DNA from 3 places in the Microcoleus sp. CAWBG640 genome. Region 3 is predicted to be linked to each of the others. Evidence: riboswitches for the same ligand, from Rfam matches in the RefSeq annotation. Region 3 holds a riboswitch; each other region holds the start of a gene.
The links. Region 3 has a riboswitch for cobalamin ahead of AAFP11_RS07410 (DUF1636 domain-containing protein). Riboswitches for the same ligand answer to the same signal wherever they lie in the genome.
Positions count from the first base shown of each region.

Region 1: it holds a riboswitch for cobalamin, as region 3 does, so the genes downstream of both, AAFP11_RS18020 (energy-coupling factor ABC transporter permease) here and AAFP11_RS07410 (DUF1636 domain-containing protein) in region 3, are expected to answer to the same signal.
Region 2: it holds a riboswitch for cobalamin, as region 3 does, so the genes downstream of both, AAFP11_RS17955 (hypothetical protein) here and AAFP11_RS07410 (DUF1636 domain-containing protein) in region 3, are expected to answer to the same signal.

Region 1 covers NZ_JAHRFC010000035.1:52,140-61,005, forward strand. The annotation lists gene AAFP11_RS17995 (hypothetical protein) at 1-50, shown strand, start outside; gene AAFP11_RS18000 (SPFH domain-containing protein) at 288-2,384, opposite strand; gene AAFP11_RS18005 (DUF2207 domain-containing protein) at 2,690-3,496, opposite strand; gene cbiQ (cobalt ECF transporter T component CbiQ) at 3,805-4,605, opposite strand; gene AAFP11_RS18015 (energy-coupling factor ABC transporter substrate-binding protein) at 4,602-4,934, opposite strand; gene AAFP11_RS18020 (energy-coupling factor ABC transporter permease) at 4,938-5,696, opposite strand; cobalamin riboswitch at 5,718-5,865, opposite strand; gene AAFP11_RS18025 (Uma2 family endonuclease) at 6,054-6,857, shown strand; gene AAFP11_RS18030 (pentapeptide repeat-containing protein) at 7,121-8,866, opposite strand, start outside.
Region 2 covers NZ_JAHRFC010000035.1:37,853-49,227, forward strand. The annotation lists gene accD (acetyl-CoA carboxylase, carboxyltransferase subunit beta) at 1-627, opposite strand, end outside; gene AAFP11_RS17920 (prepilin peptidase) at 879-1,706, opposite strand; gene AAFP11_RS17925 (hypothetical protein) at 1,847-2,077, opposite strand; gene AAFP11_RS17930 (adenylate/guanylate cyclase domain-containing protein) at 2,195-3,763, shown strand; gene AAFP11_RS17935 (tetratricopeptide repeat protein) at 3,926-4,990, opposite strand; gene AAFP11_RS17940 (hypothetical protein) at 5,108-5,347, opposite strand; gene AAFP11_RS17945 (hypothetical protein) at 5,421-5,714, opposite strand; gene AAFP11_RS17950 (methyltransferase domain-containing protein) at 6,233-7,099, opposite strand; gene AAFP11_RS17955 (hypothetical protein) at 7,119-7,559, opposite strand; cobalamin riboswitch at 7,700-7,845, opposite strand; gene AAFP11_RS17960 (hypothetical protein) at 7,903-8,454, opposite strand; gene AAFP11_RS17965 (restriction endonuclease) at 8,451-8,978, opposite strand; gene AAFP11_RS17970 (metal ABC transporter substrate-binding protein) at 9,173-10,153, shown strand; gene AAFP11_RS17975 (metal ABC transporter ATP-binding protein) at 10,190-10,966, shown strand; gene AAFP11_RS17980 (metal ABC transporter permease) at 10,966-11,375, shown strand, end outside.
Region 3 covers NZ_JAHRFC010000009.1:124,286-135,660, forward strand. The annotation lists gene efp (elongation factor P) at 1-504, opposite strand, end outside; gene AAFP11_RS07385 (peptidylprolyl isomerase) at 760-1,884, shown strand; gene AAFP11_RS07390 (hypothetical protein) at 2,030-2,344, shown strand; gene AAFP11_RS07395 (WD40 repeat domain-containing protein) at 2,418-3,524, opposite strand; gene AAFP11_RS07400 (GTP-binding protein) at 3,665-4,636, opposite strand; gene cobW (cobalamin biosynthesis protein CobW) at 4,950-5,984, opposite strand; gene AAFP11_RS07410 (DUF1636 domain-containing protein) at 6,162-6,572, opposite strand; cobalamin riboswitch at 6,594-6,741, opposite strand; gene AAFP11_RS07415 (Uma2 family endonuclease) at 6,914-7,552, shown strand; gene AAFP11_RS07420 (Uma2 family endonuclease) at 7,695-8,267, shown strand; gene AAFP11_RS07425 (hypothetical protein) at 8,381-8,797, opposite strand; gene AAFP11_RS07430 (hypothetical protein) at 8,846-9,001, opposite strand; gene AAFP11_RS07435 (hypothetical protein) at 9,050-10,198, opposite strand; gene AAFP11_RS07440 (hypothetical protein) at 10,433-10,843, opposite strand; gene AAFP11_RS07445 (pentapeptide repeat-containing protein) at 11,101-11,375, shown strand, end outside.

The sequences.
Region 1 (8,866 bases), on a different contig from region 3:
AATTCATTTGTTTATTTCCAACTATAAGTGTCATCATCTTGTACATCTAATGTTCTCAACTGTCAAGTTTTAGCATTGACTAACAGCTTAAGGTATAACCAATAGTCCGGCAGGGGTTTAAACCCCTGCCTCAAAGCTAAAGTCCTCTCAAAGAGGACTGAAGAACTCATTAGTCCTCTTTCAGAGGACTTTAGCTATTAGACAGGGAATTCATTCCCGGTTGGACTGGCGGGCTGACTGGCAGACTTGGCGGGCTGACAGCTTAAGTTGACACCAATGACCTCAGCTTAAATATCTAGCAATTCATCAAATGCCGAATCAATATCAGTTTCAGCAACAACCCCATACTGAGGAAATGGTGAATGATTAGGAGACTCCGGCGACTCCACCGAATGCACTTTTGCTACAGGTGATTCTGCCACAGGTTCAACAACAACAGACTTAGATTTCTTGACATTAATTACAGGTGATTGTGCTCCATTATCTCCATTTTTACTGGTTTCATTCCGCAGCAACATTGCCATCAAACCGTCCAACAAACCCCCACTACCGCCATTACCATTGACTGTGACATCGGGAACAACGCGAACGCTACCATCCGAAACCGCTTGCATCAATTGCAATAGCGTGTAACTCTGCGTACCGAGAGCGTTGACACCAACTTGATAAGCATCCGCTTTTGCTTGTCCCATCAGCCGAATCCCTTCTGCTTCACCGCTTGCGTGTTCGATCGCAGCAGTTGCACTCAATTGAGCAATTTTCACCCCTTGTTCCGCCGCCACCACCTGATTTTGAATATTTGCGATCGCAGTTGCGCGCACCAATTCTTGACGCTGCGACTCTGAAATCCGCTGTACTTCGTAGGTTTTCTCCTGTTCCTGAGCAATTTTGCGATCGGTCAATGTTTGCATCAACTCTGCTGGTGGCGAAATCAAACCGATCAGCGTGTCTACAGCCTGCACATCATAGGCACGTAGGGCTTCACGGACGTGTTCTGCCGCCTCTGCTTGGCGTTCGCTGCGTGCGATCAAAAAGTCGAGAATCGTGTATTCTTGAGCCGAATTCCGAAAGTAATTGCCCACAATTGGACGCAACACTTGGTCGATGAGATTTTGCATCGAACCTTGCCGCGAAATGACTCTCGGTGCATCCAAAGTACCGACATGAATGATTTGAAAAATTTCCAACTCAAAGGTAAATCCGTCAAAAGAAAGTAATTTAAGAGCGCTTAATTTTGAGTCGTATCCGTGTTCTCCACTGAACCGCGATGTGAAGTTTAAAACAACATCGGTAGTGGGAACAAGTTCTACTTTCATCACTTTTGTATTAATCGGATGTTTGCCAGGGTAAAGTGGTTCTACCCACACACCTTTATCACCTTTGTTGACAAGATTGCCGTGGGTGAAAGCCACACCACTTACATCTTTGTGCGATTCCCCCACATAGGAAATGACTACGCCAACATAGCCGATCGGCACTTCGGTCATTTTCACTTCTTCAACTTGCACAAACCAGGGGTTCAGGTTCCAAGAACCCGATAAAATCACCTGTTCTTGCAAGCCCCTGCGCCCGCCACCTTTGATGAAAGATTGCGCTTTTTGGAAGTTGTCGTGACCGGGAATTATCGGCCCAGCGATTTCACCTTCATCAATCGGAACTCCGTCGAGCACGTTGGCAATTCCTACGCGATCGGGAGCAAGTTTGTATAGGTGGAGATCCGATGGTTTCATACCTTTTGCAGCAGCATTGGCTGAGGTAATCACCTCAAATACAGCCGTATTAATCCGATAAGTACCAGTTGTAATAATTGCTAGTTGCCGTCCTTTTTCGCCACCGTCGGTGAGGAATTTGCGGGCATTTTGAAAATTGTCGCAATCGACGACTTTGCCTAAAATGCGATCGGAAGGAATGGTGGCTCCATCATTGGCAATAATTAAACCAATTTCATCTTGAGGAACCACCACAACAGGTTCTCTGCGAACGCTATATTGCCAGGGAAAATAACCAAAATGCCAGCCGGGAGGAAGGGTATCTGCTTGCAAACCTCCTTCACCATCGAGTGCAATCAATCTACTGGATGGCAAGTTTTTGCTGGAGAATTTCTTAGTAACAATTCCGACTTCTCGTTCGCCGATCGCAATTAAGCCCAAAGTCCAACCAATTTTGGGTATAAATATCAAAACTAGGAACATTGCGCCTACCGGATAGATCCAAATCGGGATGCTGAAGCCTTCTGCTTGGGCTGGTTGGACTTCTTGGGGTTGGGGAGGTGGCGATTTGACTTGTGCGGGCGTTGGTGGTGCGATCGCGCCTAATGCTGTAATAGTTGTTGCTACAGATACTGCTAAGGGTAAAAGTTTGCGAAGCCAACGTGATTTAGTCATAGTTTTTAACCTGCTTTAAGCGAAAAGGTACGGGAAATTTGTTTACTACAATCAGTATTCAATAGATTTCTTTGAAGGTCAATTCATTAAAGTCATGAATAATGTTCATAAAAGTCATATTTTGAATATGATTTTGTCGGGAGTGCGATCGTTCGCACCACAAAATATCAGATTATAAGCATTGACAAAATTACTGGTTCCCAGGCTCTGCCTGGGAACCAATGTCTAGAGGCTCTGCCTCGCTCTTAGAGCTGGAAAATTGGAGGCAGAGCCTCCTGATCTGCGTTACCAGGCAGAGCAAAATATCAGATTATAAGCATTGACAAGCTGCGGATGCAGAAGATAGTTGCTACAATGCCGGGAAACACCACAAAGATTAGTACCCCAAAACTGCCGTCGTGGTCTTCCCCTTGCGAAGCAGATTGAGATTGATTACCACCTTGTTGCCAACCAGCTTCAGGTATATTCAAAATCGCCTGGGGAAATGCAATCTGCACTTCTAATTCTTGTTCTGGCTGAATAGGCTGACTTGCCACAAATTCAAAAGTTTTAGGATCTACTTGACGACGAACTGCGGCCGTCCCAAAATTCATAAACGAGAGAACTTTACCTGACAAAGCATCTGGTAATTTCACCGTAACTTTTCCGCTATTAATCGGTGCTTTCCGACCTGCTGCAATAGCTTTCCAATAAACTTGAGTATTCTCACCATCTAACTGCAATCCACCTACAACTCGATATTTGATCACAAAAGTATGTGTATCTGGCGGTTTTAATTCATGTTCCCAACGAATCCAAAGTTGATTGTTTTCAATCCCCGTGCTACTCGGAATTATTTGATTATTTTCGGCAACGGTGACATCTTTAATTTCATCGACCTTATCTAAAGGAATATAGCGGTATCGTTCATTGTTGTATGCTGCTGTGAATACATATTTTTGGGTTTCGGTAACTAACATATCTCCGTTCGTCTGAACGTCGATCGCGACGTTGATGTTATCCCAGTAGAACGGTAGTTGTTGGGCGGCTGCATGAGTCACTGTGACTAACAGTAGGCTTAATGAAGCCATTAATGAAAAAACTATTTTTTTGAGAATTCGTTTATTTATCATAGGATTTCCACAAGATAACTGTTGACTACAATTATTCAACAGGTTTCTTTTGAAGTCAATTCATTAAAGTCATTAATTATGTTCATAAAAGTCATATCTTTAGTCCGATAGTCCGGCAGGGAATGAATTCCCTGCCTCAAAGCTAAAGTCCTCTGAAGAGGACTGATGAGTTCTTGAGTCCTCTTCAGAGGACTTTCGCTATTAGACAGGGGTTTCAACCCCTGGCGGACTCACGGGATGACTAACGGACTTTGCCGGCTGACAGCTTAAGTTGATACCAATGAGCACTGCCGCCTCCTAATTTCTTCTCAACTTTGAAATACCACACTTAACAAAGTTAAAACTGTGCAACCAAACACCGCTTCAAATGTATATCTTTGCGAAGGTTTGTAAGGGTAAGAATGCCAAACCCGCAGTTCTCCATTGAAGCCACGGGCGGCTAAACTCAAGGAAACTTGACGGTAATTTACCAAAGTTCGCTGAAGCAATTGCCCGATTAAAATGCCTAAACTGCGCATTCCTAGTTTCCAAGTGCGATAGCCACAGCGGGAGTTTTGGGCGATCCAAAGTTCATCCGCGATCGCCCATAAGCTAAAAATAAACCGATACATCAACAACAGCAATTCTGTCAACAACGGCGGAAAGCGCAATTGTCGGAGAATTTGCAAGGTTTCGGTAAATGGCACCGTCAACAAAATGAAATACATACAGCTTGTGGATGCCAAGGTACGCGGCAATAACAGGCTCACTTGGTATAATCCAGTGTTGCTCACATACAGATAAAAATTGCCCATGCTAATCCCCCAACCTTGCCAAATATCCGCGTGTATTCCCTGGATTTGATTTAACTGAATTCCACTAATCACAAACGCAGGCAAACTTGTGAGTAAAAACATCAACGGTAGCGACAGCAACCGCAGATAAAGTTTCCCTGGAATGCCTGCATAGATGACGATCCAGACTGCTAACCAAAAGGCGATCGACAATTGGACGATCGCCCCAGAAACCAGAGACAGAATCAAAAGGGCGATCGCAAAGGATAATTTGTGAGTTGGCGGCAACCCGCGCAAACGATTAGTGTAAGCCAGACTATCAATCTGATGATTCATTCCAGCGGCGATTTATCATCAGATTGCTGAGATTGCGATCGACCTTTATAAAGCCCGATCGCATATCCGATCGCACCAGCCCCCAGAGCAGCTTGAGTCGCAAATAATAGACTAGCAATTTCGCCACTAGCAGGCTCAAACAAATGATTGAACCAAGGTTTATAATCCGGTTGAATTTCCGTAATTGCTTTCTGGGCCTCCCCATCAGCGCCGCCATATTCACCCTGTACAAAAACTAGGGGAATTACGGCAAGTGCGACAACTGCAATTACCAACATCCAATTTTGTTGCGAAGTAGCTTGCTGATTTTTCGTCGGTTTTTGATTCATCACTTAAGACTCCTGTTTCAATAGTTTTAGAATTTCCAACTCCGGTTGCCCGTAAGAATGCAGCCAATTCCACACCAATAAAGTCAGCAATCCTTCACTAATAGCCAGGGGTACTTGAGTAATTGCAAAGATGCCTGCAAACTTGATAAACGAAGCCAAAAAACCGCCACTCGCCGCCGGAAAAGCTAACGCCAACTGCATCGAAGTCACCACATAAGTCAGCAAATCAGCCAAAGCTGCGGCACAAAAAATTGCCACCCGTTGCCTACCAGTTCCCATCAGCAACTGATAGATAAAATACGCAGCGAACGGCCCCACAATCGCCATCGAAAACATATTAGCTCCCAGCGTTGTCAGCCCGCCGTGAGCCAACAAAACCGCCTGAAAAAGTAGCACTAAAGCACCGAGTACCGCCATCACCGAAGGACCAAACAAAATCGCACCCAAACCCGTACCCGTTGGGTGAGAACAACTCCCCGTTACCGAAGGAATCTTCAAAGCAGAAAGCACAAAAGTAAACGCGCCAGATAAAGCTAATAATAGTTTAAGTTCCGGGTGTTCTTTGGTAATTCGGGCGATCGCACGCAAACCTACCACAAAAAAAGGCAACGCCACAATCCACCAAAAAACAGCCCATTGCACAGGCAAAAAACCTTCCGAAATGTGCATAGCAGCGGCCGGTGTCGCCGAACCCAAAACCAGATAACAACTCAAGCCAGCCATCAATCCCAGACTGACAATTTTGCGACTTCGCGCCTTCATCAAGTACCTCGCAGATGAGACTAATTAAACCAACGCATCGGCGGGCATCCTGACTCAAAAAGCAACAGGGCTTTCATTACAGTTGCGGGACAGCGTTGGACTTCCACCAAACTTTCCCCATTACCTCCAATGGCTGCTCCCCATTAGAACCGACTTGTTAGATTGAGTATAGTCGATCGCGCAAATCTGGGCCGATATTTTACAAAAATTATTTCAGATGAACCAAGTCAAAATAACCTATCATCTTCTCTTCTCCTTTCTTCCTTCGCGTCCTTCGCGTCTTCGCGGTTCGTTCAATAAATATTATCGCCCAACAAATCAAAGCTATAATCATAGTAAGTTTTGAGGAAAGCCGCAATGTTAAAGTACAACTTGCCGAGGAACTTGCCCTCAGCCGACGAACTACCAGACTCGGACGAAACACCTGTGGATAACGAACTGCAAGAACTAATACCAGGGTTACTAAAAGCAATCTTGCTGATACTTTGGTCAGAACGGATGGACTGGTTATTTGGCATAGATATGGGTATTTATCATCACCCAGACGAACCAGCCATTGTCCCAGATGCTTTCTTAAGTTTAGGAGTAGAAAGGTTTTACGACGAAGAATTGCGTCCCAGTTACGTGCTGTGGGATGAAAATGTCATGCCACTTTTCGTGCTAGAAGTTGTTTCCCCAACTTATCGCAAGGAATACAGCACAAAATTAGAAATTTATCAAGATTTAGGCGTACTTTATTACGTCATTTATTCTTCCCGCCGCCGTCGTAAACCTCATTTGGAAGTACACAAGTTAGTCAATGGGAAGTACGAGTTACAGCCAGGAAACCCTGTTTGGATGCCAGAAATAGGTCTGGGAATTGGTTGTGAAAGGGGAAACTATTCTGGGGTGACAAGAGAGTGGTTGTATTGGTATGATGCCGATGGCACACGCTATCTGACACCTGAAGAACAAGTGAAACAATCAGCGCAGCGTCTCCAACAGGAATCACAACGTGCCCAACAGGAAGCTCAGCGTGCCCAACAGGAATCCCAGCGTGCCCAACAGGAATCACAGCGTGCCCAACAGGAAGCTCAGCGTGCTGAACAATTAGCTCAACGTTCCGAACAATTAGCTCAACGATTGCGAGAGTTGGGAGTCGATCCTGATAATCTCAATTAATTGCAAAATCTCGTTCTTAGAACCCCGACTTCTTCAAGAAGTTGGGGTTTTATAGCAATCCTAAATCATATCAAATCCGGTAACATCGGAATTATTCATCTCTCTTATCTCCCTCTGTGTTCTCTGCGTTCTCTGTGGTTAAATCATTCCGATGCAGCCGGAAACGATATCATTCATGAGGATGTGTAGGGGTAGTGCCCCTGTGCCTACCCCAGCATAAGCGGGGGCAACCACGGGGGGATTGCCCCTACAACTCTATTTTGTTATTTCTGCGGGCATTTCGGATGAAGGCCACCCTGCAAACAAATATAAGCAATTTGACTTTGCTCTAAATTCTTAGCATCAGTAAAATCAACTCCTTGCAATCTACCAGATTTAGCACCCGCAGGACTTTGAATAAATTGATCGGAAGTATCTTTCCCTATAAACACCGCACCTTTAAAATTCGCTCCGGCTACATTCGCGCCCCTAAAATCAGCCAAACTCACGTCCGCATTCCGCAAGTTAGCATCTTGCAATCTTGTATCTTTTAAATTGGCGTTTGCGAGTTTAGTGGAACTCAAATCAGCTTTTTGCAAGTTCGCACCGTTCAAATCTGCACCAGATAAATTAGCACCTTGCCATTCTGATTTCTCCAAATTTGTCAATGGCAATTGAGCGCCTTGAGCCTTAACCTTCCCCAAACGCGCACCAGATAAATTTGCTCCAGACAAATTGGCACTCCCGATATCTGCACCCGTAAAACTAGCATCTTTTAAGATAGCTTGCTGCAAATTTGCCCCGATTAAAATAGCACTACTAAAATTAGCTAAATTCAAATTGCCGTTGGAAAAATTAGCTTTGTTCAAGACAGCGCGCACAAAGCTAGTGCGATTCATTACAGCACTATTCAAAAATGCTCCGGTCAAATTTGCCCCTTCAAAATTGGCTCCGCTCAAGTCAGAAATCCAATCGTCAAATGTACCTGGTCGCCTGTCTTCTCCTGTGCCATAGAAGCGAGTTCCCTGCAAGCTGGCATTGGTTAAACTAGCATTTTTTAGCTTAATTCCAGACAAGTCAACTTTGTCTAATACTAATGTAAATTGAGCAGGACCGGCCGCACTTTGCCCTAAATCAGTGCGACTCAAATCTGCGCCGTTGAGCTGGCTGCTATACACTGTGAGAATTTTGCCGATCGCCCTTTGTACTGTGCGCTGGCGAACTGCGGCTAACTCCCGTTCCTGGGTCTTACCGCCGTAGCGCAGGGAATCGAGGTCGTTGCTAAAAGCTTGGTTTAACCGCTGCAAGTAAGGCAAAGATGAAGGTCCGGTACTGACTAAAGCTTGCTGGATCGCATCTAGCATAGTGCGATTGTCTTCTTGAGCTAGTAAATCGGTTAGCAGCGGTACGGCGCGGGAGTCTTCCACTGTTCCCAAGGCTAAAATTGCCGATCGCCGCCCTGCGGTCCCGTTACCAGAATTGGGAGATAATTTATTAACTAAAGCTAAAAATACTTCGTCGTTTCGCTGCCGAGAATCTCGTAAATTTGCTTGACTTTGAATGTAGACTTGAGTGCCAATAAACAGAGTGAAAATCAATCCCGAAGTACCAATTGTGGCAATCACTAAAGTCGCCCCCGGATGTTGACGAATCCATTGCCACAAACTGTCATTTTCTGTGGTCTGTGTTTCGGGAGTCAAGACCAAAGCGGCAATCTGGGCATCTTCCTCTGTCCAATCTTCACTCTTCACCGTAGTGATAGATAATTGGTTCGATCGAGCATTGACAACCAAAGTATTCGCGAGGCGATCGTGTCCTGTTTTGCCCTGGTGGCGAAAAGCAAAAGCCCCATCTACCAGCATTCCCAAGCCGCTGAGCCCCCCTAAAATGATCAAATCTGGAAAAGCACCGCTCAAGCGCCACAGGCCGTAAGCGACACCCAGAGGCACACCCCAGCGTCCCAAACTTTCCCGAATCAGGACTCGCACCAAACCCGGAGGAGTACCGGATGCTGTGACAACTTTCACCCC
Region 2 (11,375 bases), on a different contig from region 3:
GGTCGTCGGGTGAGTCAAAATTGGGATGTACAACTGTCTGGCTTCGCGGTGGCGTTCCAGAGCACCGGAGATTTTCGCCATTTGCATCAAGCTGAGCATTCCTTCTTGCATTCTCGCACCGCCGGAAGCGCAGACAATGATGACGGGTAGCTTTTCCCGCGTTCCGTATTCGATGAGGCGAGTCAGCTTTTCTCCGACAACGGAACCCATGCTGCCACCGATGAATTGAAATTCCATGACTCCCAGGGCGATGGGGAAACTTTCGAGTTTGCCGATGCCTGTTTCTACTGCGTCTAAGTGGCCTGTTTTTTCTTGAAATTCTCGAAGCCGATCGCTATATTTTTTGCGATCGCGAAATTTCAAGGGGTCGGTGGCGTGGAGTCCTTCGTTAATGGGCATCCAAGTATGGGCATCGATCAACTGCTCAATGCGGTCGTCGCTGTAAACTCTCATGTGATGCCCGCATTCCAAGCAAACCATTTGATTTGCTCGCAGGTCTTTGGTGTAACTGAGCGCATCGCAAGCTTCGCATTTATTCCAAAGCCCGTCGGCAATTTCTCGTTCCGGCCGTTCTTGAGAGTTCGGTACTGATTTTCTTCGATTTGCAAACCAATCAAATAGAGACATTAAAATTTAGTAATTGTTAACTGTTGACTGTTGACTGTTGACTGTGTTTATAGGTTATTTATTATTTGTTATTTGTTAGCTGCTACTAATAATTCATAACCTATATATAGCCTTTCTCAGAAAGATGAGGTACTCATGGGCATAGGGCATAGGGCATAGGGCATAGGGCATAGGGCATAGGGCATACCTCACTTTTTTGAGAACCGCTATATGACTATTGACAATAAACAACTGACTATTGTACCACTGTTTCACGGCATCTTCATAAAAAACAACTGCCAGTAAGTAGATAAGATCGCTTCGCCCCACAAAACTGTAATTGCTGCACCGAGAGCGAGAAATGGACCAAAAGGCATGGGTTGGCGTCGATCGAGCATTCCCAGGGCGATCGCCCCGCCGCCAGCAAAAGCCCCGGTAGCACAGGCGAGAAAGCCCGCTAACAGCAAGTATTTCCACCCCAGCCAAGCTCCCATCAAAGCAGCCAATTTGGTATCGCCAGCCCCCATCGCATTTTGACCAAGGGCGATGGCACCGGCTAAACCAATGATGTCAAACAGCCACAGCCCTACAACCGCTCCTAGGATACCGTCGAGTACCAGATAGTTTACTGAGTCGATCGGACTAAATATGGGCCACCAACCCTTAGCGATTTGGAAAACCAGCCCCATCACTAAACCCGATCGAGTCAAAGAATTAGGCAAAGTCATGGTATCGAGATCGATCAAAGACAAAGCCAAAAGCCAGCTAAAAAAAGCCCAGAAACCCAGAGTTTGTACTGTGAGTCCAAACTGCCAGAAAATCAGCAAAAACAGCAAACCCGTAGCCGCTTCCACCAGGGGATACCGTAAAGAAATCCGGCTGCGACAATATTTACAGCGTCCCCGTAGCCACAGCCAACCAAAAACAGGTACATTTTCGTAAGACTGAAGCTGATTCAAGCATTTGGGACAGCGAGAAGGAGGATGTATTACTGACAAACCCGCAGGTAAGCGATAAACTACCACATTTAAGAAACTACCGATCGCCGAACCCAAAGCAAATACAATAGCAGAGACAAGACAATTAAAGATGATGTCCATAGCCAACAAATCACTAATAAATAATGAGCTATAGTTAGCCCAAAGATAACCAATAATAAATAACCAATAACAAATAACCAACAACCAATAACAAATAACCAATCACCAATAATAAATAACCAATAACAAATAACCAATAACTAATACATTTGCGATTCAATCTCTTCAAAAGTAACAAAACGTTCACCGGGCAACAAAATTGGCTGCGAAGTGAAAATCAACTGACCTCGATCGCTTCCTTGACAGACAACAACACCAGCCGGACGTTGTAGGCGATCGGAATGAACTTTGAGATATAGACCATAGACCGATCGAGCTACTCGGATCAAATCGGGAGCAAGTAACCTGAAACTATCGGAAGTTTCTCTCATTGGTTCTGGGCTGGACTGGTATTCTATCACTGGAAACTGATCATAATGGTATAGGTCTAGCTATTGGTGTCGCCACTAGATCGATCGAACTTACCTTATTTTTTAACAATAGACTAGGTGGAAATTAATAAATTAACCTACAATCCTCCTTTGGCAGAGATCGAACTGCGACTACGAGGGCTGCTCCCAGCCTCACTGTACACCTCCGCCTGGGTAGATTCGTCGCCAGCGACACTAATAGGAGTCTTCGAGCATCTACGTACTCTCCGATACATAATTCACGACTACGTGCCCAAACAGGTGTCGGAATCTCCTCCCAATCCAGGGGAAGTGAGCTACCAATGGCAAGAAGGGACGCTACTGTTCACGGATTTAGCCGGGTTTACATCCTTATTGGAAGCAAATGCGGCCCTGGGACGCCAGGGAGCTGAAACCTTGCTGGGGGTGATTAACGACTATTTTGCCTCGATGATCGAAATTGTGAGTAAGTCCGGGGGGGATTTGCTGGAGTTTACCGGAGATGCGATGTTAGTGCAATTCCTGGCCGGCATTCACCAAGAGGATACAGCTAGGGCCGTCCGTGCTGGTTTGCGAATGCAGCGAGCAATGGCTAAATTTGCGCGTATTGAAACCCCACGGGGTGTTTTGTCTTTGAGGATGCGAGTGGGTATCCACTGCGGCCGTTACATTAGTGCGGACATTGGTACGCCACTGCGGATGGCTCATGTGCTGCTTGGTCATTCAGTCCAGCAAGCCAAGCAAGCTGAGGGTTCTGGAACTGTGGGAAGGGTGTGTTTGACGACTACTTCGAGTTTGTGTTTGGCAGAGCAATTTCGGTTTGAACCAGGAGCAGCGGGTTATTTTTTGGTGGTGGACGATCTGACGGAGGATCTACTGGGAGAATATGATATTACTCTGACTCGACGACGGATGCCGAGTTCGGTATTGCTCGATCGCAGCATTTCGGGCCTAGTGAGCGAAATCCAGGAAGCTCTCAACCGGGTTGAACCCCTTGCTAGCTATATCCCCAAGCCGATTCTGAGACTACTGGTAGAAAATGCTAACCGGCGAAAAATTCCCCCAGATTTTCCCGAACCAACGGTGATGTTTGTCAATTTAGTCGGCTTACCAGAGTCCATCGACAAAGCTTCACCGGAGGAAGAAGTAGCTCTGATTCTCGGTTGTTCGAGGGTTTTTGCGTCGATCGATGCCGTAGTATCAGCAAAAGGAGGCGTGTTGCAAAAAGTAACCGCGCACTTGAACGGTTCCGATATGCTGATCTATTTTGGGGTGCCCGACGCTCATCGGGATGATGCGTGTCGCGCCGCTAGCGCCGCTTTGGCGATTCGAGAGATTATCACCACTTTGCATCCGCCAATTATCGGCTCTCAACCAGTCAAAGTAAGCTGTCAAATAGGGCTGTACCAGGGGCCTGTGTTTGCTGCTGAGGTTGGCGAACCCCGTGGTCGCAGGGAGTTTAATGTTTTGGGAGATACGGTGAATACGGCGGCTAGATTGATGAGCAAGGCTGGGGAAAACGAAATTTTGATTGGGGAAAGGGTGTTTGAGGCGATCGGCTTAGAATTCAATTGCGAGGCTTTGGGAGCTGTTGCTCTCAAGGGCAAATCGGCTCTAACTCCGATTTTTGCTTTGCACGGTTCCCAGGTCGAAAACGGAAAAGGGTAGATCGAAATTAGCCTCATTTTCTCGCCCGAATGACGCAATATTAACTTTGCAAATATATTCGTAGGGGCGAAGCATGACCGCTGTAAATCTCTGGTTATCACTAATAAATTGTCTGCGGTCATGCTTCGCTCTTACTTACCAAATCGGGGGTATGCTCCCTATCTATTGTGGCACAAGCTGACCAGAAGACAATCGTTTAATCCCCTCCATCGCTGTAGTTTCTCCTGCTTTGTCTCCACCCTCGCGGGCATTTTTCAAAGCTCGTTCGTAGGATTCCAAAGCTTTAGCATACTGACCTTGACCTTCATAAATCGCACCCATATTATTTAGCAAACGTCCCACACTTGTCTTGTCACCGATTGCTTCTAGCATAATCATTGCTTGCTGAAAATAGATCAGGGCTTGACTATCTTTACCAAGTTTGCGAGAAGTAAGTGCCATGTTATTGAGCAAGCGACCGACCCCCGCCCTATCTGCTATTTCGCGGCGAATTGCCAAAGCTTGCTGGTAAAATTCCATCGCTCTGTTGAAGTCGCCGATGTTGTAATAGACTCCACCCATGTTATTGAGGGTACGCCCTAAATCTCGTCGATCGCCCTTAGCGGTGCGAATGGTTCGGGCTTGCTGGTAAAATTCGATCGCCTTGGCATAATTTCCCTGTTCTCCATACACAGCCCCAATATTGTGAAAAGATTCTCCAATTTCAATTTCATCCTCAGCCGTTTTAGCTAATTCCAAAGCTTCTTGATGCAGTTTCATCGCTTCGGAAAAATTGTCGGCAACCCGGTTGATAAAACCCATGAGATTGAGGGTTCGCGCCGTGCTACTCCTAGCCCCGATGTCTCGGTTAATGACTAAAGCTTGCTGCAAAACTGCTAAAGCTTTGGGAAGCAAACCGATTTCGCCGTAAACTTCCCCCAAATTGTTGAGGGTTTCTCCTATCCCCGGTTTGTCACCTAATTGCTGGCGAATTGCCAAAGCTTGTTCAAAAGCTTGGATTGCTTCCCGAAACAAACCTTGGCGGTGATCCTTTATGCCTTTTTCCAGGAGTGTGTCTGCTTGTGTTTTGGGGTTTGTTGCTTGGGCGCGATCGGTCCCTGGGAAGCGCCTAGGATTTATTATTGGAGCAGATGCCAGAGCCTCTGAGAGACCTAAGACTGTCAGCGCAGGCGATAGGACAAGAGTTATAGCTGCGACATAGCTGAAGTGGTAAGAGCGGCTGTACACCGAACAAGTCCTCCAAAAGCCAAATTATCTAACTTTCAAGATAGAGCTATTTTGGCTTACTGGCACATTTGTTATCAGCTAATATCTTCTGAGCTTGCTTATGGAAAATTCCTTCTCTCACCAAATAGCCATAATCAGTGGTATATTGTTGAGTGCGGAAATCAGAACTGGGTTTTTACTGAATGGAAGTGATGCTTGTTCTGAACTATGCAAGATGATATCTTTTGTGTCAAGTGTGATCCAGGCAATTCCTGACAATACTTGAACTTCTCGATGAGTTTGAGGCACTCTGTATACCTCGTTTTTCATCAGGATAATGCGATTTGGTGCTACTAACTCGGAAGCTGTTTGAAGCATACTATCTCCTGTGAAATTAAATTGTCACCAACCAAAAAATCCGAAAATCAAAAGCAATAATTATGGGAAAGGTTTATTGGTAATAATGCCGATCGATCCAAGCGCGCATTTCATCATCCGTCGCGGCCCACGTAGAGCGACCAGTCAAGGGATCGAAACCGTGCCACCAACTATTACCATCGCGATCGGCAGTCTGCCAAATTCTCAGTTTAGGCCCGCCCACAGCGGCGACTAGCAAAAACTGTCCAATTTGATTCATAGCTGAAAAGAGCCATTGCCCTTGCGGTTTTTTGGCGGGTAAAGCTCGAAGGTCAATCCCAAAAAATCTCGATAGTTGGGATTTTTGCACTTTTTTATAAGTAGACATAGCCAACACCTAAGTAGTGTTAAATTTCACAAAATTTACAGGCTATATTGGCAAATATTACTATTTTGTACTGCCAAATATAGACAACACAATTTTATGAAAATCAATCTGTTACCTCATGAATTAACCTTAACTCTTTGGTAATTGACAATCAAATCATTGTTTGCATAGATTGTATGAATAAAATCGATACTTCGATTTAGTTAGCTCAAGTCAAGGGGAAAAACCCCCGCTAATGCTGGCTTTGGGGGAGGGGAGACCTTAGCGATCGAGGCGATGGGGGGGAGTTTTCCTTAGTATTAGTCTTCCATGGTCCGTCTAGGATTAAATACCCGGAGGCTCTCCCTCCCATGGCTGATTACCAATTCCGGTTGTATCGGAATGATTAGAATGATTAAACCACAGAGGACACAGAGGACACAGAGAAAGAGAAGAGAGAAATAATAATTCTGATGTCAACGGATTTGATATGATTACCAGTTCTCAATTCCCAATTGCGACTTTACCTAATGTTTGTGTCAGCGTTCATCGGATTTTGATAACTGCCAAAGTTGGATTTCATAACACAAATGCTGGTCAAAAAGTTTGCCTGCTTCCAACCCTTCAACCACCAATTTTTTGAACCAGCGACGAAATATCCAGCGCAAGAGTTTGTGTATGGGCGGAACTGCGATCGCAATTAAGTCTGCAACATAAATCATCGTGTTTAGTCCATACCTGCGGAAAGTATCGACATACAAATCGATGGTGGGCAAAATATGGGCGGAAATATCCTCGGTTTTTACTAAACTAAATCCAGCCTGTTTTAAGGCTCCATGAAGTTCTGTAACAACATGACAATTAGAGAACATTCCCTCTTTATAATTAGCATCAGAGCGCAGCATATCGGCAAGCAAGACGTAGCCACCAGGATTGAGGATTTTGGCGGCGCCGTTAGCAATATCAACGGCAGACATATATTGGCTACTTTCGCTAAAGAGGATTAGATCGTAGGATGTGGTTGCTTGGAAGTTTTCAAAGGTTGTGAGGTGGAAGATGGTGCGATCGCCTGTACACTTGAGAAAGCGCTGTTGTTGAAATGGATCGGGTGCGAGTCCTTCGACTGCAAAACCGCGATCGAGCAAATAAGCCGCATTTCCGCCAATCCCACAGCCCACATCCAGGATGCTATGAGTGCCTTGGGGAATGAAATCCAACAGTTTTACAGTATAAGCTTGCTGAGCGATACGTAATCGCGCGAGTGTTAGTTCATCCGCCGGCACAGGTAGGGTTTCCCAATAGCCATAGTGAAGATAGGGGGATTCTGTCAAGCCCAAATAGTAATTAAGCGCTGCATTTTGGTAGCGAGTTACGTTGGAAATTTCGATGGATTTTGGCTGGGACATTGGGGAAATTTAGTAAGTTTTAGGATTTCGGGCAGGGTTGAAATTCTTCCCAGCGGTTGCATACTTGTTCATAGCACTCAACCGGCGAAATTGCCAAGTTTTGCAACAAATTGATATCAATCTGACCATTGGCAAGCAGTATAAAAATAATTGCTTTTTCAGGTTTGTAGTTATCAATAACTCCCAGCAGATTTGAAACAGTGTCTTCCTCTAGTTCTAATTGTTGCAAATAAGTGGTTGCGTGCGATTGAGAAATAAACTGCAAATCATACTGTACATTATCCACACTCCAATTGATCGAACCATTAATGTGAGTATCTATTTGGCAGACAACAATGCCTCGTCCTAGGTGCCAAAAGCCATTCCATGCAGTATATCCGATCGACAAAATATTCTGATGAATAAACAAGTTTTGCCAGTAGCCAAAACTACCCTGCCAAACACTATCTTCGATTCGCATTTCTTTTAGTTTCCCGTTGCGCCGACGCCAAGCAGTTTTAACTCAAAATTGCGTTTTTGTCGATCGTCCAAGGGAACACAACAGCCGATTAATTTTAAAAATACTAAACTAAGCATCATCCATACCTCGCAGATGAAAAACATGATTGTCAACAAATCGGCGGGCATCCTGACTCAGAGATGCAATAATCTCATTACAGTTGCGGGACAGCGCCGGATTCGCACCGAACTTTCCCCCTTACGTCTGATGTGTGTTTGTCATCAGAGCCGATCGATATACGGGAATATTACCACTATTTTGGATATTTGACAAAAATAGCTCTTAAAAATTCAGCAGGCGGGCTTCATACAGCATTTGCTGTTTCACGTACAGATCGAAGAAAATGAACGATCTCTTGCATAACTGAAGACAATTGTAGAATCTCAATATCTTTATTAGTCAATCGATAGATAATTTCTGAGGGATTGTGAATTATTTCTGATTGAGAAAGCAATTGTTCTAAAGCTTTTTTAGGTTGATAAACTGCCATGTCAAGTATATTTTTAGGAGGAATATATCCTAGCAACCGCGAAAGAATAGTGGCATCTTGAAAAAAGATAGTTTCGATTTCAGGAACAGCCATAATTACTTTGACAGGTGTATTAGCTGCTACGCCTCCAACTATTTCCTCAATATCTTTGAGGCGTTGTTGAACTAACTCTGGCACTACTGAATCCGAATCAACTACAATCACAACTGGTACTTGCCGACGCACAACTAAAGAACGAGCAAGTGATTTGATAGCATATCCTCCACCAGCAGTAACAACTTCCACATCATTGAGTAATTTTCTTGGGATCACAATTTTAAGTAATTGTGCATCGAAATTTCCTTCACAAACAATGTAAGTAATCATGGGATATCTCGCTCTCTAACGTCGTAATCAGGCAATCCGTGTTCTACACATACACGGTATTTTAAAGTTAATAATTCACAGATTGTTTCATTGTCCAAGGCATATTTTATTTCTTCTCCACTCCATAATAGGATTGTTTGCGGTAGTGAAAAGTATGAAAGATACCGAGCCGGTTCTGTGAATTCAGTTCGGCTGAACACTAATCCAACAGTGGCTGCGGGACGACGTAAAAGTTGATTGCGAAGTTTAGCAATAGGAGCAATATCAACGTTTGTTTTGTCTCGAAAGTCTTTGCTTTCAACCAAACAAGACAGTCCAGATGAATAGACCACACCATCAATTTGTTCGACTTTTTCCCCAAAGAGTTCCACGCTATAAGGCCATTTTACCTCTGCGCCATCAAGTTGAAATGCTCGTAAAACTAGGTACTCAAAGGCTTGGCCCGCGTCCCATCCTGGGGTGCTACGATTCTCGATATTGTCCCATAGAGTTCGTAAGCCATCCCATTGGAGCGATTGAATCATCCTTTCATAGTCTTTTGACGCAACCAAGTCTAATACTCCAAACAACTACACGCTTCTAATATTGTATGTCACTACACTATCACATCTTGCTGTAGGCATAGCCCGATCGCCAATATCTCCTCATTTTCATAATCTTTTCATTTTTACTGGTTTTATGCTAAATTAAAACAATGAAAGAATTATAAAAAACCACAATGAATCATCAGGCGCTCTGCCGTAAAACCTATCAAATTGGTATATTCGGGCTATTACTAGGAGTTTGGCTCAGCGGGTGCAGCAGTCCGACAACAGAGCCTCAAACCAAGCAGAATGGCGATTCTAGCGCCACTGCTAGCGATTCTACCAAAAAAGATAAAAAAGTCATTCTTACCACCTTTACCGTCCTGGCAGACATGGCTCAGAACGTTGCGGGGGATAAGGCGATCGTCCAATCCATCACCAAGCCTGGGGCGGAAATTCACGGCTATGAAGTTACACCCAGCGACTTAAAACGCGGACAAAATGCTAATTTGATTTTAGAAAACGGCCTCAACTTAGAGCGTTGGGCAACCCGATTTTACAACAGTCTCCCTAAAGTTTCTCACATTACTCTAAGTGAGGGAGTCTCACCAGTAAATATTGCAGAAGATGCCTATCGTGGCAAACCTAATCCCCACGCTTGGATGTCTCCTAAAAATGCTGTAATTTACGTCGAAAACATTCGCAAGACATTAGGAAATCTCGATCCGGCTAACGCTGCAAGCTATAACGCGAATGCGGCAAAATACAGCCAGCAAATAAAGGCGATCGATGCCAAACTCAAACAAGCTATTTCAGCTATTCCCCCAGACAAACGCTACATAGTAAGCTGCGAAGGAGCTTTTTCCTACATCGCCCGCGATTACGGCTTAAAAGAAGTTTACCTGTGGCCAGTTAACGCTGAACAACAAGCCACACCGAAACAAGTTGAACGGGTGATTAATACAGTCAAAGCTAACCAAATACCGGCTGTATTTTGCGAGAGTACCGTCAACAACAAAGCACAGCTTCAGGTAGCAAAGGAAACAGGCGCAAAATTTGCCGGGGTGTTTTATGTCGATTCCCTATCTCCACCCGACGGGCCCGCATCAACCTATCTTAAGTTACTTGAATACAACATCAATACTCTGATAAAAGGGTTACAGGGGAATAGGTAATGGGGAATGGGGAATTGATAATAAGGAGAAAATCAGATGAATGAGATCGGCATTGATATTGAGAATGTGACAGTTGCCTATCACGGCAAAGTAGCTTTGCACAGCGCCTCGCTGCAACTTAAAGCAGGGACGATTTGCGGTTTGGTGGGGATGAATGGCGCGGGAAAATCGACTCTGTTTAAGGCAATTATGGGGTTTGTCCACCCAAATACCGGACGAATTTTAATTAATGGGTTGCCGATTAGTCAAGTGCAAAAACGCAATCTGGTTGCCTATGTGCCTCAGTCGGAAGAGGTAGATTGGAATTTTCCGGTGAATGTTTATGATGTGGTGATGATGGGACGCTATGGGTATATGAATCTGCTGCGGATTCCTGGGGCGATCGACAAACAAGCCGTGCGAGAAAGTTTGGAAAGGGTGGAAATGTGGGATATGCGCGATCGGCAAATCGGAGAGTTATCCGGCGGACAAAAAAAACGCACCTTTTTTGCGCGGGCTTTAGCGCAACAGGGTACGGTTTTGCTGCTGGATGAACCCTTTGCCGGAGTCGATATCAAAACTGAGAAGATGATGATTAACCTGTTGATGGAACTGCGTCAAACAGGACATACAATTCTTGTTTCAACTCACGATTTAGAATCCATTACCACATTTTGCGACCAAGTAGTATTAATTAATCGCAGCATTCTCGCCTATGGTAACACCTCTGAAGTGTTTACAGAGGAAAATATTTCTCGCACTTTTGGGGGTGGTGTGGGGAGTTTTTCGTCTGCTAAAAATCGGTTAACTCAAGTGAATCGGGAGGAACAATAATGGATTTAATTCAGTGGTTTGCAGCACCTTTGCAGTATGAATTCATGGTGAAGGCGATTTTAGTCAGCGCTTTAGTAGGGCTGGTTTGTTCGGCGCTTTCTTGCTACATGACTTTGAAAGGATGGGCTTTGATGGGCGATGCGGTTTCTCATGCGGTGATGCCGGGAGTTGTGATTGCTTATGTGTTGAATATTCCTTTGGCGGTGGGGGCTTTTTTGTTTGGGGTGGGTTCGGTAATGGCGATCGGCTTTATCAAAGCCCAAACTCGCGTTAAAGAAGATACGGTAATCGGTTTAGTGTTTACGGGATTTTTTGCCTTTGGTTTGGTTTTAATTTCTAAAGTCAGAAGTTCGATAGATTTAACTCATATTTTGTTTGGCAATGTTTTGGGTATTTCGGATGCTGATAT
Region 3 (11,375 bases):
AATGGAAATAAATAGAGGCACCATGATCTGAGCTCCGGTGGAGAGCATGGCGGGTTTGCTACCGCCGGTGGCAGTATCTCCTTTGACTCCGGGGTCGGTTTGGGTCACTTCTAAAACAACGGAGTTGGGCAGTTCTACTTCGAGGATTTGGTCGTTCCAGCGCAGGATGTTAACTTCCATGCCTTCATTGAGGTATTTGACCCGATCGCCTATTTCCTGAGAACTGAGGCGACTTTCCTCGTAAGTTTCCATATCCATAAAGACGAACTGATCGCCCTCTTTATAGGTATATTGCATGGCGCTCTTTTCGAGGTTGGCTTGAGGCATAGTCTCCCCAGCCCGGAAGGTTCGTTCTACTACGTTGCCGGTTTTGACATTTTTAAGTTTTGTCCGCACGAAAGCCGAGCCTTTTCCTGGCTTGACGTGGAGGAATTCAATTACCCGCCACACGCCGTCATTGACTACAATTGAAACACCTGGTCGAAAGTCGTTACTGGAAATCATATAAATTTTTGCAGGCAATCCCGTCGCCCAAGGGCACGGGGGAACTACTGTCAGCTTCAAACCGCAGTCTAGCTGACGGCATCAAAAAACAATTGGCATTTTATTTTACCGTTCAAAGGGAGCAAGTGCTTGACTAATCTGTTAATCGCTGTGGGGAGTTGTCACTTGATTCTCCCTAGACGCAGGAACAGACACTTCAGCTTAGAGGGCGGACAGTGCTGTGGGAAGATGATAGAGGCCATAAAAGTTAAAGTTATGTTGCATTGGTCTAATTTCTCGATCGATACGTGCAAGCGCTGGCTCAAAACCACTGTCTTAGCACTCCTGCTATTCACTTTTTCCCTCAGCTTCAGTTCGGTATCCCATGCCAAACGCCCTAGCAGCAGTATGCCTGCGGGCAATGCGATTACAGACGGCCGGGCGCTGCTGCGCTACGCTCTACCTATTGACAATCAGACGGTGCGAGAGTTGCAAATCAGTCTCGAAGACATCGGCAACCACATACGCTCTAAACGTTGGGGTCCAATTAGTAGCGATATCAGCAAGGCTTCCAGAATTCTCAGCATTCGCGAGTCTGATATTTTAAAGAGTATTCCCGACGCGAAAAAGCCCGAAGCCGAAACTCTAGTGGCAAAAGTCAAAGAAGGAGTTTCGCAACTATCTGAGGCTGTTGAGGCCAAAGACAGGGAAAAAGTGATTGACTTGAAAGCCAAAATACTCCGTTCGGTTGGTGACATCGAAGAGTTGATGGTGACCAAGTTTCCCTTTGAAGTTCCTTCAGAATATGCTACTTTGCCTCAACTGAAGGGTCGCGCTACGGTGGCTGTAGAAACCGAGAAGGGGACAATTAATGTTGTGGTTGATGGTTACAGTGCGCCGGTGACTGCTGGTAATTTTGTAGATTTAGTCGATCGAGGTTTTTATGATGGTTTGCCATTTATTCGATCGGAAGAATCCTACGTGCTACAAACAGGAGACCCCGAAGGTAAGGAAGTAGGTTTTATAGACCCAGCTACTGGTAAATACCGGAATATTCCACTCGAAGTCCTCGTCAGGGACGAAAAAGAACCCATCTACGGAATTACTTTAGAAGATGCGGGGCGTTATCGCGACGAACCTGTGTTACCTTTTTCTGCCTATGGTACTGTGGCCATGGCTCGTGCGGAAGCTGAACCAGATAGCGCTTCTTCGCAGTTTTTCTTTTTCTTGTTTGAACCTGAACTGACCCCTGCTGGTCTGAATTTGTTGGACGGTCGGTATACTGTTTTTGGTTACATGATTGAGGGAAAAGAAGTTTTGGATCAACTGAAGCAGGGAGACAAGATTGTATCTGCTAAGGTAATTAAAGGAATGGAAAATTTGTTGCGACCTCAAGTTTAATCAATGACGGCGATTGCCATCGCTTTGACACAAAAGTGAAGGCGCATTAAATCGCTTGTTATCAAACCAAGCCCGCCCCGGCGGGCTATAAGATGTAAATGATGTTTATGTCTGGGTTATTGAAATTAGAAATTAGCGCAAAAATATGGCATTATTAGAATTTTTATTAGTAATTGGCATGGGTGGATTTGTAGGTTTATTACTGATTAATAATGTGAATGAAAACAAACAAAAAAAACGCTTAGATGAGGCTTTTTATCAGTTATTGGAAAACCAAAATAGTCAAATTTCGCTGATTCAATTGGCGGCTAGCGCTAGGGTGGAGGCTCAAGTTGCACAGCAATACTTAGATGCACAAGTTAAGATTTTTTCGGCGATTTTAGAAGTGGATGATGAAGGAGATACTTTTTACAGATTTCCTAGGTTGCGCTTGCCGCCGAGTTCGGTGAAGGAATGGTGATATCGTTTCCGGTTGTATCGGAATGATTAAACCACAGAGAACACAGAGGACACAGAGAAAGAGAAGATAGAAATCATAATTCCGATGTCAACGGATTTGATATGATTAACGCAGGTGAAAAATTTCGTTCCCAAACCAACAACTCGCCGTTGTTGCCACCTGCTGCGAGGAATTGACCTTTGGGATGCCAAGAAAGACAGGAAAAACCGGCATCGACACCCTCCAGAATTTGCAGCAATTCTTGTGCTTCGTACCACAAACAAAGTTGACCGTCTTCCGATGCTGAAGCTAATAACAATGTATTTGGTTGAAAGCCGATCGCCTGGACGACTTTTTCATGTACTTCTAATCCCCAAGCTTCCCAACCGACACTTTCATCAGCTTGTCTTTCCCACACAGAAATGCCTTCTGAGCTCGCAGCAGCTAATAAAGGATCGCCCAATGAATTAGTTCGATCGGACCAAGCCAAATGTCTAACTTTGCCGGGAAAACCCTGCATTACCCAAGGTTCCGAGTTACCCCATTCATTAACAATTAAGGTGTTATCCATATTGCCACAGGCTAGATATTTGCCGGAAGGGGACCAGGAAATTGCACCTGTTACGGATGGTACGGATAAGATGTCTGGGTCATCATTCCAATCTGCCGCGTTCCAAACTTTTACACCTTGATAGCCGCTAATTGCCAGATATTTATCAACAGGATGCCATGCTAAATCGAGGATTGAAGATGAATCAAAATTCAGGGTGACTTCTACTGTATTTTTATCAGCATTCCAAACTTGAACTGAACGACCCATACTGAAAGCTAATTGATTACCGTGAGGACTCCAAGCTAACTTATCAACCCACACACGCTTGTTATCCAAACTAGCAATTAATTCCCCAGAATTTACCTGCCAAATTAGCACTTTTCCATCTTGTCCACCCGCAGCTAACAGTTGACTATCTGAAGAAAAAGACAAGCAATCTACTGATTGACCAGTTGCTGTTTGCAGGGGTTGCAAGGAGAATTTATTGATTTTTCCGAGAATCCCTAACATAATTTCACCGGCGGCGGAACTGACTGCTAGAGTTTTGCCATCGGGCGACCAAGTAACAGCAGTTACGTAGTCTGACAGCATTTCTTTGGCGTAAAATTGCATGGTTAGTTCGCTTTTATTTGTGTTGTTGTTACCCATATTTATTTAATCTGAGATGTTCCAGTATTCTCAATAACGGGCTTTCTGGTCCGTTCCACAACAGATGAATTTTTGTGTGTGTGGAACAGGCCGGAAAGCCTGTGCTTAAAAAGCTGATTTAAAATGCTGCAAGGTGTCAGTTAAACCAGACACTGACGAAAATCAGCTTTTAATTGACTTTCATTTAAGTTGCGACCAATGAATACGAGTTCGTTTTTCGGAGTTTCATTGGCTTTCCATGGTCTATCTGGTCTACCATCAAATAGCATATGCACGCCTTGAAATACAAATCTCCTGTTTTCTCCAGCAATATTTAAAATGCCTTTGGTCCGAAAGATATCCGGGCCTTTAGTCTGCAACAATTGGGATATCCAGTCGCTAAATTTGTTGCCATCAACCGCGCCGGATTCTTGGATTGCGATGGAAGTTACTGTGTCGTCGTGTTCGTGTTCGTGTTCGCCTAAAAAATCGGGTTCAATTTCTAAGGCTCGATTCAAATCAAATGCTTTTACTCCTAACAATGCTGACATTTCTATTTCTGCATTGCGGGTGCGATGAATTTTTGCCATTACATTCATGCTGCGAATCCGCGTTTCTAATTCTGCCAACTCTTCTGGGGTGACTAAATCGGTTTTGTTCAGCAAAATGACATCGGCAAAGGCAATTTGTTCTTGAGCTTCGTCGGAGTCCCAGTGCTGCCAGATGTGCTTGGCATCTACTACGGTGACAACGGCATCTAGCAGTAATTTATCGCGCATATCTTCGTCTACGAAGAATGTCTGAATTACAGGTGCGGGGTCGGCTAAACCTGTGGTTTCGATGACTAGATGGTCGAATTTGTCCCGCCGCTTCATGAGGTTGCCGATAATCCGAATTAAGTCGCCTCGGACTGTGCAGCAAATGCAGCCGTTGTTCATTTCAAAAATTTCTTCGTCTGCATCGATAATGAGTTGGTTGTCGATGCCTACTTCGCCAAATTCGTTGACGATGACTGCAACTTTTTTGCCGTGTTCGTGGGTTAAAATGCGGTTGAGTAGGGTGGTTTTTCCTGCACCTAGATAGCCTGTGAGAACTGTCACGGGAACTGATTCGATCGCAGCAGCAGTCACCATATTTTACCTCACTTGTTTTATGATACCTGTCATACCAATTTAATGTGAAGTTGCATATATTTCGATCCCCCTAAATCCCCCTTAAGAAGGGGGACTTTGAGAAGAATGTTGTCCCCCCCTTATTAAGGGGGCGCCAGGGTGATCAGATTCTATGCAGCCTCATAAAAAATTGGTATCATTGATATTTTACACGAAACTTGTTGCTAGTAATAAAAATATTAGGCATGGGGCTAGAAACCGGGTTTCTGCGAGTTTTGCCCACAGGAACGAGAAATATAGCAAGAAACCCGGTTTCTGAGGTCAGCGTGGGTGATTAATTGCTCAATATCGCTACAATGCGATCGCGATCGAGTTCTCTACCGATAAACACCAATTTGGTTTGGCGAAGTTCCGAAGGTGTCCAAGGGCGATCGTAAAAATGTTCGATGCGCGAGCCCACACCCTGCAACACCATCCTCATCGGCTTCTTGGGAACCGCCACAAACCCTTTAATCCGATAAATCTCTTGACTTTGCATCAACGATTGCAGTTTTTCGACCACAGCTTCTGGTTCAAATTCGCGATCGGCAATAAAGTAAGTTGAGGTAATATCATCATCATGGTCGTGTTCTTCCTCAGTGTCGTGATGGCTGGGACGAGACTCCAAATTATCCTCAACAGCCGCATTAAATCCCAATAACACATCAGGATTAATTTCGCCACCTTTGCAAGGTACAATTTTCACACTAGGACGTAATTCTTGCTGCAACCAAGTTTGGACTTTTTTCTGAGTTTCAACATCCACGCGATCGACCTTAGTCAAAAGTACCATATCAGCACAAGCCAACTGGTCTTCAAACAATTCCTCGATCGGCGTCTCATGATCTAAACTATCATCAGCCTGTCGCTGCGCCATCAAAGCATCAATATCGCCCACAAAATTACCACTAGCAAGGGCTTCGCAATCGACCACAGCCACAACACCATCTACGGTAGCACCGGTCCGAATTTCGGGCCAGCGAAAAGCTTGAATTAAGGGTTTAGGGAGTGCGAGTCCAGAAGTCTCAATCAAGATACAATCAATTTGTGCGCGACGCTTCAATAATTCTTGCATTGTGGGCAAAAATTCCTCTTGAACCGTGCAGCAAAGACAGCCATTTGTCAGTTCTAAAATATTGCTGCTGACATCTTCTTCTTCATCGCAAACTTGGCAGTCACGCAACAGTTCGCCGTCGATGCCGACTTCGCCAAATTCATTCACAATAACTGCGATGCGGCGGCCTTGATTATTTTGCAATAAGTGGCGAATGGCGGTGGTTTTGCCACTACCGAGAAAGCCCGTAATGACTGTAACAGGAATTTTGTGCATTAGTAATTTAGTTGTTGTTTTGTGATGGGATATCTCGTTCCTAGGCTCTGCCTGGGAATGTCGATCTAGAGGCTCTGCCTCGATCGAATAACTCGCGCTTTTAATACGAGGCAGAGCCTCTGGGTATGCGTTCCCAGGCAGAGCCTGGGAACGAGGAACAAGGAAACGATGAATACTCTAATTGTGCAGTGGTGGAATTTTAGCTATAACTCCTTTTTTCAAAGCTTGAGGACGTTCTGACCAGGGCAACAAACCATCGGGTTTAGCATAGTATTGACTCGCGCATTCCAGTACAGCCTCGACGCTTTCCGATTCATTGGGAGGTAAGTCACCAAACAGATAAGTGTACTTTCCAGCAGCAGCAAAAGACACAGCACAAGAGTGACTGCAAGCACTCATGCACTCAACTTCTTGAATGTCAAATTCATCCGAAAATTCCCAATCCTTTGCCAGTTGCGACAAGTCTTCCAAGAATTGTTGGCCGCCACTTTTGCCTTCTCGCTTGCCGTTTTTCCAAACACTCGCGCAAGCAGTGCAAACAAGTAGACTGTGCTTGGTGCGTACAGTCTTATTAATTCCATTCATCATCCGTACCTCGCAGATGCGTTCCAAAGTGAGTTAGATATCGGCGGGCATTCTGACTTTAGAAACAAGCTGTGTTTCATTACAGTTGCGGGACAGCGCCGGACTTGCACCGAACTTTCCCCGTTTCCTCTAGCGGCTGCTCCCCGCTAGAACCGATCGCAACTTCACATCATACCGCATTTGTCGCCATTTTGGGAAAAACTTAAGTTGGTAAGGTGAACCGCTTAATATCTAGTAGCATAAATTCACAGCCAGTTATTAATAAAAACTTTAGTGTTAATTTTGCCATCTTTTCAGGACTGAAGTCCTATATAATTGTAAGTACGATCGCAAAAGGATATACTATGACGGTATTAACAGAAATTCGCGAAGAAGTAGTTGAGGACAAAGTTGAGGACAAAATACAGACTTATTACTCTCCTGAAGAGTATTTAAAGCTGGAAGAGGTGGCAGAATTTAGGAGTGAATATCAGGATGGCAGGATAATCCCTATGACAGGCGGAACACCGAATCACAATCAAATAGCTGTTAATTTTGGCGGAACGCTAAATTTTGCTACGAAAGGACAACCGTACCGAGTATTTATCAACGATTTGCGTCTGTGGATACCTTCCAAGCGGGTTTATACTTATCCTGATGTAATGTTGGTAGCGGGGAAATTGGAGTTTGTTGCAGGTAGGAAAGATACGATTACTAATGCGGTGATGGTGGCTGAGGTTTTATCGCCATCCACGGAGGATTATGACAGGGGCGGCAAGTTTAAACTTTTTCGATCGATTCCTAGTTTTCGAGAGTATGTTTTGATCGATCAATATGAGATGCACGTTGAACAGTTTGTTAAGACGGATGATAATAAGTGGGTTTTGTCTGAGTATGATGGTGCTGATGCGGTGTTGAGATTGAGTTGTGTGGAGTTTGAGATGCGGTTGGGTGATATTTACGATCGCGTGGATTTTGAATCTGAGTCTGAGTCTGATGAATGAGGGTGAAATCACCAATTTGGGACGATTGGAAATCGCGTCTTGTCAAACAAAGTCCGCCCAACGCGAGACTGGGAGAACAAGTAGAATCCCGGAAGGATTATGAAATCTTAAAATTCTGCCTGTAAAAGTCGAGGAAAACCTAATGATTGCCAGCCAAAATTATCCTGATGTTTCAGTTAAAGAATATTTAGAAGGTGAACTAATAAGTCCCATAAAACATGAATACAGAAACGGACAAATCTATGCAATGGGAGGGGCAAGTAATCCCCATGTTTTGATTTGTCTAAATTTGGCAACTCTGCTGAGAAATCATCTGCGCGGAAGTGGTTGCCTGGTTTTTATGAGCGATACAAAAGTCAGATTTGAGACAATTAATACTTTTTATTATCCCGATGTAGCTGTATCTTGCGATGAACGAGATACTACTTCTGTTGGCGATTTTATCTGCTATCCTTCACTAATTGTGGAAGTTCTATCTCCAACAACTGAGGCGTTTGACAGAGGAGATAAATTTGCGGATTATCGATCGCTCTCAACTATACAAGAATATGTAGTAATCGGTCAACAGCGGATGAATGTAGATTGCTACCGTCGGGATGGGGAAGGGCGTTGGTTTTTTTCTTCCTGCGGCGAGGGGGACTGTTTAGAGTTGGCTAGTATCAATTTTCAGTGTCCAATCTCTGCTTTGTATGAGGATGTTCCTGGATTGAGTTAAGATCTGGTTGGATGAAATGTTCGATCGCCCTCTGTCAGAGAATGCTGAGGTGAAGGGAGGGGAAATAAGGGCGATCGTAATTATTAAGATGTTTCCTGAAAGGCCATCGCTTACTAAAATCCAAATATTTTAGTAATCAATGGTAGTAGATTATTACAGAATTCTAGGAATTTTGTGGCTTGTGGTACACTTTTCATAATTCGTCCGAGCATCCTATCTGCTGTTTTGGCTTTATTCTTCATTTCTGCATCATTAGGATTTTGAGCAGCTTCAGCTAATTCTTTTACTTGTTTTAAAGCATCCTCTTTGTCAACTTCACTTAAATTTGGATCGGCTTCAATTGCTGCTTGGAGTTGGGTAAGTAACTCTTTGATTCCGGGTTTATCTGCTTCAGACGATGAAGGTAACTCATTTATAGCGAATGAAACATTTCCTCCAACGTGACTTGATGAACTACCTGCAACATCACCAGCAGTAACAGAACCTCCAACACTTCCTCCGACTTGAATTTTACCTTGTTGCTCTTCCATTATTCCCTCCTCATGTAATTAATCTTTAGATAACCGTGTTATTTTGAGTTAGTCATTTCGCGAAACATTTCCTCCAACATTACTTGATGAACTCCCTCCTATATCACCTGCTGTGACGGAACCTCCAAACACTAATGTTGAGCCAGCACCAATTATAGCCCATTTCCAAGGCGGAAGATTAGAGTTGTTTTGAGGATTAGTCATAATGATTTATTTGAGTTGAGTATATACAGATAGAAACGTACCTATTAACTATTGAGAAGTCATAGTCACAGTATAGTTTGTGTTCCCTCCTTTTTCTTGAACCACAACAATATAGTCATCAGCACCTAAGCTTCTTTTAATTGTTCCGGTTGAATTGCTATAAGCCGAAGCGCTGTCCACCTGTTCTCCAGAATCTATAACTCCATTACCATTTGTATCAACATAGAGCCACATTCCAACTTCATTAGTTACTTGATCTAAGGAAATGTTGACATTACTGGTACTCTTTAAGGTAAATCGGTAATATTTTTTGCGATTTTGGCGATTTAAAGAACCCGTCTCACTAAAGCTTTTACTCGCGGGCAATTCTCCAACCTTAACGGCATCATTTGTGTTGTTAATAATCTGAAAATTGTAGTTAGTATTGCCACCTTTAAATAGAACAGTAGCAATATAGCTGTCTGCTCCTAACATTTTACTAATTGTTCCGGTTGAATTGCTATAAGCCGAAGCACTATCTATCTGTTCTCCCGAATCTATGACTTTATTACCATTCGTGTCAACATAGAGCCAGATTCCAACTTCGTTAGTTACATTATCCAAGTAAAGACTGACATTGCTTGGCTTGTCTATACTAAAATAGTAGTATTTTTGATTGTCTTTTGAAGTAAGCCTATCTTGAAAAGTACGGCGTTCTTTTAAAAGACCAATATTAGGATCGCCGAATTTTTGTGGTTCTTCCACAAGTTTTTGATTAGTCTCAGGTGTTTTAGGTGGAGATGGCGATGGCGAAACTGGGACTGGAGTCTCCGGCGCTGGAGAAGAAGTGGATATCGGTGATGAAGAAGGAATAGGATCTTGTTTAATAGGCTCAGGTGAAGGGGAAGAGCTAACTGTGCTTGGTGGAGTTGAAGCGACAGGTGTAGGCCCTGCAGGAGGTGAATTTGAACATTTCAAAATACCAAACCTACATAGAACCTCACCTCCAACAAGCCAGGTTCCTATATTTGCTATATTTGCAAGCGCAACTAAACCGCCTGCAATACCTCCTAAAACTATAGCAATCCCTATTCTTCTTGTAGGTCCGCCACTACCGCCACTACCGCCACTACTGCTACCAGTTCCACTGCTACCGCTACCAGTTTGACTACCACCGCTACCAGTTCCACCGCTACCACCGCTACCACCTGATGACATTAATATTTGCTCCTATGCTAACAATTGTTTTTCAGTCACATTGCTTTGTCAGTCCTGGACGCATCAAGACCAAAGAAACCGGGTTTTTCACCTAATCTGCGGGCTGCGACGAAGAATTTTCGTAAAAAAACCCGGTTTCTGACCTCCCCTGCGTCCAGGACTATTTCTAATAACTAGCCTAATGTTGTTGAGAACGACATCAAGCTATTACCGTTGCTTTGTGCCTATTTTCACCTAATCATCTTTTATGTTTAAATTACTGACAGTGAAGGTATTGAATATATTTTCCAACCCTCCATTACTGAATACTAATCCTGTTAAGGCCCAACTTCCATCTGTATAACGAGAAAATGTAGCCTCCCCTGCGCCAGAGTAGTTTACTTCTCTTTGTTCCGTTTTTATCTTTAAATCTGATACCTGTAATGTAGCTACAGCAGTATTATTTTGATTTTCTCGAACTCCTGCTACCTTAATTGTACCATCAGATTTTTTCCACTTATTAACCATTCTCTCTGCTTTACTTGCAGACAGGGATTTATCTTGTTTAATTAAGTCACAGCCAGTAGTTAAAGTAGATAATACTCCTACACTACCAATATAAGATAAAGTAATTAAACTGAATGTTAGCAAGTTTTTACTTAACATGAAGCTTCCTGTTACTCAATGAATGAGCGGCAATTTTTTATCGAGGCTGGGGTCTTTATGATACTCAATCAACACTGTTTCTGCTGATTACATTTCATATTACCAAATCCACATCAGTCTTAAGAATGAAAAAAGTAATATAAAAGTATCTTAAAAGTAGTACAAAAGTAATAACCAAGTCTAAAGACAAAGTGGTGAGACTGTTGCGCTAAAATCTGGTATGATGGAATAGTTTTAGCTGTAAGGGACTTTAACATATGACCGTTGACGAAGCCATCGCGATCGCAGAAACAGCCCTTAACTACGATCGCCTCAACAAAGTTCAAGACTTAGTGTTTCGTCAATCTTGGGAAGGGCAGTCTTATATGCAAATTGCTAAAAGCGCAGGCTATGAATATGATTATATCAAAGATGCTGGTGCTAAATTATGGAAGCTACTATCAAAAGCACTAGAAGAAAAAGTTAAAAAAGATAATCTCAAGTCAGTATTGAAACGATATTTAGGACGAGGTAAAGTGAATCTACAGCGAAA